2 regions of the Paenibacillus germinis genome follow, and region 1 is predicted to be linked to the other one. Evidence: riboswitches for the same ligand, from Rfam matches in the RefSeq annotation. Region 1 holds a riboswitch; the other holds the start of a gene.
The links. A riboswitch is a leader RNA that binds a small molecule or an ion and turns the genes downstream of it on or off. The one in region 1 is predicted to bind cobalamin.
Positions count from the first base shown of each region.

Region 1 (3,878 bases):
CGGCCTTTACATTTATCGACTGGAAGTTGTCCGTTACTTCAACAGGTCTTTTGCTAATTGGCAAATTATTCGTTCGTATTATAGCGAGCCTAAGCTGCGTGTCCTTTATTATGTTCAGCACTCCTTTTTCCGAAATGCTGCAAGTCTTACAAAAAGTTCGTGTTCCCAAGCTGGTTCTGGAAATTATGCTTATTATGTATCGGTTTCTGTTCATCCTATTTGAAATTGCCAATAACATGTATGTAGCTCAGCAATCAAGAGGCGGTCAGACCGGTTTCCAAAACAGATTGAAGGATACAGCCATTATTATTGTTCAAATGTTTATCAAAACGATGCAGCGGTATAAATCATTGTCAAATGGCCTTGTCTCCCGAGGCTTTACGGATGACATTCACATGGCCCCCTACCGAGCTAATCCTGTACCTTTTCGTTATAAATTGGAAAGTTATGTAGGAATCACGCTCTTACTGCTGCTTGAAATTTGGCTGCGCTGGAATTGGAGGAGTATCCGATGAGCACGATTTTAGAAACCTTAGAAGTAAGTTTCAGCTATCCCGCTTCACAGACCAAGGCTTTAAACAAATTAAAGCTCCGCATCCCCGAGGGGAAAAAAACGGCCATTTGCGGTCATAACGGTTCTGGCAAATCGACTTTATTTCTTCAAGCTATTGGCATTCATTCACCTTCATCGGGCCAAGTTTTATGGAAGAACGAACCTTTGACCTACACTCGCAAAGAACTTAAACAATTACGTCAAGACGTTGGTCTTGTCTTTCAAGATCCGGAACAGCAGCTTATTCTGAACACTCCTTATGAGGATGTCACCTACGGTCTGCGGAATGCTGCTATTCCTGAGCCTGAGATTACTCGCCGAGCAGAAGCTATATTACGAACCATGGGACTCGAACACTTAGCACATACACCCATTCACCACTTAAGCCTCGGTCAAAAGAAGCGAGTAGCCCTAGCCGGTGTGCTTGTGCTTGAACCAAAGCTGCTGCTTCTCGATGAACCAACGGCCTATCTGGATCGCATATCGGAACAACAGCTTGTAGAGGAACTTGACCGTATAAATAGTCGCGGAATCACATTAGTCATGGCCACCCATGATATGAACCTAGCCTACTCATGGGCTGATTGGATTCTCGTGATGGATCAAGGACAGTGCGTCATGGAAGGTACGCCAGATGAAATATTCAAAGATAGCAAGGCTATCAATCATCTTGGTCTTGATAGGCCCATGCTGCTAGATTTGTGGGAAGCATTGCCTGAAGCTAGCCGTCAAGGAGTCTCAGCGCCAAGAAATGTGAAGGACTTTACAGCATTATTACAGAAAGTCTATTGATAATTATCATTAACGAATATATATAGAGTTAAAAAGAGGCTGTCCCAACAGTGATAATTAGAGGGACAGCTTCTTCATGTATACATGCAATGCATGCAAAAATCTATCAATGGTAGGCCCTCTCGTTCCGTTAATTCAATGAACAAGTATGACAAATAAGTGCGGAAAACGCGCTTTCAGTGAAGTTCGGCGAGCCCACAGGGTCTGAGAAGCTGAAAATCGACTTTTCAGCAGATCATCCTGCGCATCAGCGCTGAACAAGCGCGAAAAACGCGCTTATTCTGGAGCATCCGAACCAATAAGCGCGAAAAACGCGCTTTCAGAGAGAGCTCTGCGAGCCCACAGAGTCTGAGAAGCTGAAAATCGACTTCTCAGCAGATCATCCTTAGCGTCCGCGCTGAATAAGCGCGGAAAACGCGCTTATTCTGGAGGGCACGAATAGGGCTGTCCAATGTCAATTCATGATTTTTGAGCCCCCACTTAGAATCAGATTCATATGTAAAAAGAACCTCCACTCTTCCACTTTATTAGTGGGAATTGGAGGTTCTTTTGTGTAAATTTGGAACACGCTCAATCATGCGAACACTTTTAGGATAGCCCACATGTTAAAACTTTCATTCTCTTATTATTTGCTTTGTATGCGGCTAATGCCCTCATTTCCATTTCCGGTTGGCACAAAGCGTTCCTCAAAGCTATAAGTCATATGTTCTTGGAGTGGTTTCCCCTCAAGTAAATGCTCTCGAACAAGCCTTCTCCCAGCCTCTGGTGTCATTTCCTTGTACCAAATTCCTTGCGGATACACCGTTACAACACCAGCATCCTGACAGCGACCATTACATCTAGTCCGAGTTGTATGTATAAAATGTTCGGCTCCGTGCTTCGAAATTTCATCTCGGATGGCTAGCGTTGTTTCATCTCCTGAATTTTTCAGACAAGATCCTCCGTTACAGATAAGTACATGATGTTGGACTGTTGATAGATCCCACGTACTCATAAGAACACCTCCCTATCTCCCGTAGGTATATTAACTGTTCTGCTGAAATAGGCAGGTCTCCTGGCTCCAGGATCTTCATCAAACGTCAGCCTTCCCAATCGGTCGATCAGTGGCATAGAGACGTTGACTCCTCTGTTACAGTGGCGGGACCGCGTCGGCTTCTAACCGATCTTCCCTTTTAAGCTTACCCTGCGCTTGGATAGCGGAATGTAAGCACCTATTTCGGATATGAAATTAAACCCAACCATCATCTTACCTCATAGTCTATTTACATACAAGGAAAAAGCCCCAACCAAATGGTAGGGACTTCATCGAAAGCAGTATTCACGAATTCAAATACGATTAAACGGAAGGGCGATTCGGTTGGTGATGCCCAGGCTCTGTTGAATCCAAATTGGACTGTATGCGAGAAGATTGCTTCGAATGATCGATTGTGCTCTGTATCCTCTGATCCATACTTTTACTTTTCTTTTTGCTCATGATGGGATTAATCCTCCTGTGAGTTGAAATAATGATCACTTGATTAGTATGGAGAGTTACCGCACCAAATATGCTGTTTAAAATACCCATTAACGAAGGACAAGGGAAAAGACAAAGCAAAAGCCTGTAAGGAAACCTCCCTACAGGCTCTTGATGGTGCCATTAGACTTTAGTGCTTCTTGTGCGGCAAATTACTGCCTGGCTGACCGTCACCTTGGGTCCTGAAATTCTTCGCGGCTTTCCTCTGCTTGTCGTGCAGCTTGCTAATGAAATGACTATCCATGAGCATTCGCCTCCTGAAGAAAGAATGGCACTACCTCTTTAGAATGTCACATAAGCTCTAAATTTAAACGCATGGCAAGATTAAGAATCGCACCTCTTGCTTCTGCATCTGTTTTGACTTTTTCGTACAGTTCCTCAAAATTAGTGCGGTTTTGAATAAATTCCGGTTCGGTTTTGATAGCCGTTTGTGTCCAGTTAATCAAGACATTCTCCGCTTGGGTAAGTTCATTGTAAGCACGATGCAAGCCGACACGCTCAATAATTTCTTCCATTTCTGCTTGCCCAACTTCTTTACCTTCTTCTTTTAACTCCGTAATTCGTTTATCCGCTTGATTACTGATTTGCAGAAAATGTTCTCTTGAGGCCAGATAATCAATTTGTGCTTTGGAGTGCTTCTTTTTCATTGTCATCACCTTTGTCATTTAATAAGTAAGAATTGGGTTTATTGTATCAGGCCTGTCAACAAAACACAAAATCCGTCCGGTTGACTGCGCCCATCCAATTCTGGACAGACATTATATACCTTGAGTTTGCATACCTTTTATCATCATGCTCTCTTTAAGGAAAGGAAGGAACGTCTATGTGCGGAATAACGGGTTGGATAGATTGGCGGAAAGACTTGACCGGGTACCCGTCCATTCTAGAAAATATGACGGAAACGCTCCATTTGCGTGGACCTGATGCTTCTGGTACATGGATTTCACAGCATTGTGCCCTCGGCCATCGACGTCTTAGTGTAATGGATCCGGAAAACGGCGCTCAGCCCATGGTACGGAA
Region 1 is NZ_WHOC01000183.1:87,515-91,392, reverse strand. It holds gene cbiQ (cobalt ECF transporter T component CbiQ) at 1-515, shown strand, start outside; gene GC102_RS35665 (energy-coupling factor ABC transporter ATP-binding protein) at 512-1,345, shown strand; gene GC102_RS35660 ((2Fe-2S) ferredoxin domain-containing protein) at 1,971-2,339, opposite strand; cobalamin riboswitch at 2,373-2,575, opposite strand; gene GC102_RS35655 (hypothetical protein) at 2,682-2,819, opposite strand; gene GC102_RS35650 (DUF4023 family protein) at 2,989-3,102, opposite strand; gene GC102_RS35645 (hypothetical protein) at 3,149-3,505, opposite strand; gene asnB (asparagine synthase (glutamine-hydrolyzing)) at 3,682-3,878, shown strand, end outside.

Region 2 (3,878 bases), on a different contig from region 1:
GTGGCACGATGAGCCCTACAAAACCGATTACACCAGCCACCGATACTGCAGCGGCAGTAAGGAATGTAGCCACAATAAGTACAATCAGCTTCGTACGCTCTACACTCACACCGAGATGTGATGCCTGACGCTCACCCAGAGCCAGTAAATTTAACGACCTCGCATAGCTAAGCAGCACGATAAAACCGATAATTAAATAGGGTGAAATGATATAGGTATACGACCAACCTCGCATGGCCAAGCTGCCCATTAGCCAGAAAATGATTTCATTTATGACTTGATTGGAAATAGACACCATAAAGGATACAATTGCCCCTAGAAATGCCTGCATGACCACGCCTGATAAAATAAGCGTCTCCATCTTCAGCTTCCCTTCGATCTGGGCCAGCTTTAGAACTAGAAATAAAGAAATAAGTCCGGTTACGAAGGCAACAATAGGGATCGACCATTGCCCAAACCACGCTACTTGCAGTCCAAAATAGATTAAAAATGCGGCTCCTACAGAAGCCCCCGAGGATACACCGAGTGCATAAGGATCCGCAAGCGGATTGCGCAGCACACCTTGAAAAGCTGCCCCTGCAATAGAGAGTGAGGCCCCTACAAGAATCCCCAGTAATACACGAGGAAATCGTACTTTATTAATGATTTGTTCCGACGACTGCGGCCAGGTGACATCGATGTGATCTCCCAGCCAAGGGATATGCTTGGCGAGAATACTGGCAATTTGCAGAACGGGGAGATTAGCGGTACCCAGCGACAAACTCGCCACAATAGAAAGAAGAAGGAGTATAACCCCTACTCCTCCCCATAGCATTAATTTTCTTTTCATTTTATTTCACCAGTTCGGGATAAATGCCTTTCGCCATTTCAAGCAGTCCATCGGTCATTCTTGGACCGGGACGACTGAGCATGTTCTGGTCGAGGCCAATCACCTGCTTGTTCTTCACGGCATCAATGGCATCCCAGCCGCTTCGCGTGCGGATAATTTCCTCTAGTGGTTTCTTGCTTTTAGTATCGACGACCCCATTGGCGAACAAAATTACACCTGGGTTTTGTTGAATGATTTTCTCTTCACTGATTTGATACCAGCCTTTTCCGTCTCCTGCGACGTTAATCCCGCCAGAAAGCTTGATCAATTCATCCATGTATTCGCCACTGCCCACTGTCCATCCCGGAGCAAATTCAATGTATACCTTTTTCTTGTTCTCTTGCTTGACGTCTTTCACTGCATTAACAACCTTTTGACGGTCCGCTTTCATCTTAGCAACCACTTTTTCCGCTTGCTCCTGATGATCTGTAATCAATCCGTAGGTTTGAATGTTAGCAATGGCATCATCCAAGGTTTTCGGCTCCACTTTAAACACGTTAATATTCAAAGTACGCAGCTTTTCTACCGTATCAGCTTTCATCGAAACCCCTGTGAATACGACATTCGCGTTAGCTGCAATAACTGCTTCTTGGTTAGGCTTCGTTATACTGCCAAGCTTCGGTTTTGTTTTAGCCGCTTCTGGATAATCATCAAAATCAGATACACCAACAATATTAGCCTCCAGCCCAATTGCAAAAAGAGCTTCAGTTTCCGCCGGGGACACGGATGCAATACGCTCAGGCGCTTTATCAAAGGTAAACTCCTTGCCCGTTGCATCCTTTATTTTCAAAGGATAGACCGTCTTTTTGGCTGCCGTTGATGGGGCCGTCGTTGCAGCAGGAGCTTTCGTCCCTTCCCCGCCAAGCTTAGACGGATTGGAAATTTCCGTTTCCTTTTTACCACAAGCTGCGAGACTAATTGCTGTTACTAGCGCTACTGTAAGAATAAATGCTTTTTTTACTGAATTCCTTTTCATCTAATAAACCCTCTCTCTGAACAATTATTTCGATTGACCCCAAGGATAAACGGCTGCGACGTCTCTCAGAGACGAGCGCGTTTGTCAAGGTTGATGTGGAGCAAAGTATAAAACTTATACTTTCTTATCAACTAACAAAAAAGCCCCTTTGTTCTCGAAGGAACAAAAGGGACGATAAATCGCGGTGCTCAGCAACCCTAAGGTTACTTCCTGATTTAACGCGATCCTTTTCCTCGAAGGATGTCGTAAACGGCACCATGGGCAGGTATCCTGACTCTCCCGGCAACTCAATGCCTGGATTACAGTGGCGGGACCGTGCCGGACTTTAACCGGCTTCCCTTTTAAGCGGCAATCTCTTCTTAATGAGCTTACCAGCACCTATGGCTGCATATTTTACTATCAATCTATTTGTCGATTATAGACTTCTTGTTACTTTTGTGCAATTACTTTGAGCACTTGCTTTGACTCATTCAACTTCGGAGCATTTTGAGGAATAAAAGCCACCAAGCCTTTTCCTTCAAAGCCTTGCTCTTTCATCCATTTGTTTCCTGTAAGAGGAATACCATAGAGATGCTTTTCAGCAGGCTTACCTTCTTCAGCGATTTGAATAACGCCATCCGGATAATCTTCCGGTTTGATCGTATCATCCAAAGAAACGAAACCCGCTTGATTACTTAGTGATTTGAATTGATCTTCGGCAAGTATGAAGATGCCGTTGCCTCCTGCAGCTAGCTCCACAATCATTTTTTCCAACGAAAATATAGGGGATGTATTGATTTTGACTGTAGGAACCTCGCCCACCTTGGACTTCAAGGAACTCTCCAGCTTGTCCCCCGCTTCACTTGGAAAACCATTAGAGCCCATCATAAATATAGAAACATCCGGCTTCGGCCCGCCGCAACCCGTAAGGAACACCATAAGTCCCATCATCATAACCAACAGCCATTTCACTTTCATGTTGTAAGCGTACCTCCGTTTGTTATCTGAATCCATCGATAGTCGCGAGAAAAGTCGGTTTTCACCGACTTTTTTTCCCATTATGCATATATTCATTTATTTTTTGGTCTAGGATTGTGCTTAATTCAACGACGGTATCAGATGTCATTTCTTCCCCATCAAAAACCATCTTTTCTAACCTTCGTCGCAGAGAATGAATCTCTTCTTCTAATAAGGTAAGGGAGTTTTGCTTCTTCGCACGCTTGGTCAACCAACTTTGTCCGAAATCCTGTTCACGAATTTGAAAATGTTTTTGATAGGTTGATAGTTGATATTCCATAAAAGCCATGCTCATCCCTCCTTACTACAAGAATACCAGTTTTCATCAATAATGAACATATTTATTTACGTTATTCTTTACAATTTTCTCATAAAATTTCCAATTCTCTCTAAAGCTTCATTTAGTTGAGAAACACTATAAGCATATGAACAACGTAAGAAGCCTTCTCCACCTAAACCAAACACATCTCCAGGCACAGCAGCAACCTTTGACTCAAATAATAGCCGCTGGGCAAACTCTTCTGAAGTTAATCCTGTAGCAACAATACTTGGAAATGCATAGAAAGCGCCTTGCGGCTCATGGCATTCTAGACCAATATCTCGGAACCCTTTTACAATTAGACGTCTGCGCTGGTTATAGGACTCGATCATCCGATCTTTTTCTTCCATGCCATTCGTCAACGCCTCGTGAGCAGCAACTTGACCCATGACAGGTGCGCACATCACGGTATATTGATGAATTTTGGTCATCGCCGAAATCAGTTCCTGGTGACCGCAGGCATATCCCATCCGCCAGCCTGTCATGGCAAAAGCTTTAGAGAAACCGCTAACCAAGATTGTCCGATCTTTCATACCAGGAATAGCCGCAAAGCTCACATGCTTCTGACCATAAGTCAGCTCTGCATATATCTCATCGGAAATGACAATAAGATCATTTTCTTCAATGACTTTGGCAATCGGCAGCCAATCCTCATAGGTCATAATACCGCCTGTTGGATTGCTAGGATAGCAGAGAATTAATATTTTAGAACGTGGCGT
Region 2 is NZ_WHOC01000089.1:68,287-72,164, forward strand. It holds gene GC102_RS18095 (FecCD family ABC transporter permease) at 1-829, opposite strand, end outside; gene GC102_RS18100 (ABC transporter substrate-binding protein) at 831-1,844, opposite strand; cobalamin riboswitch at 2,088-2,241, opposite strand; gene GC102_RS18105 (hypothetical protein) at 2,274-2,801, opposite strand; gene GC102_RS18110 (aspartyl-phosphate phosphatase Spo0E family protein) at 2,863-3,129, opposite strand; gene GC102_RS18115 (aminotransferase class I/II-fold pyridoxal phosphate-dependent enzyme) at 3,198-3,878, opposite strand, start outside.
Region 2: another riboswitch for cobalamin. It lies ahead of GC102_RS18100 (ABC transporter substrate-binding protein); the one in region 1 lies ahead of GC102_RS35660 ((2Fe-2S) ferredoxin domain-containing protein).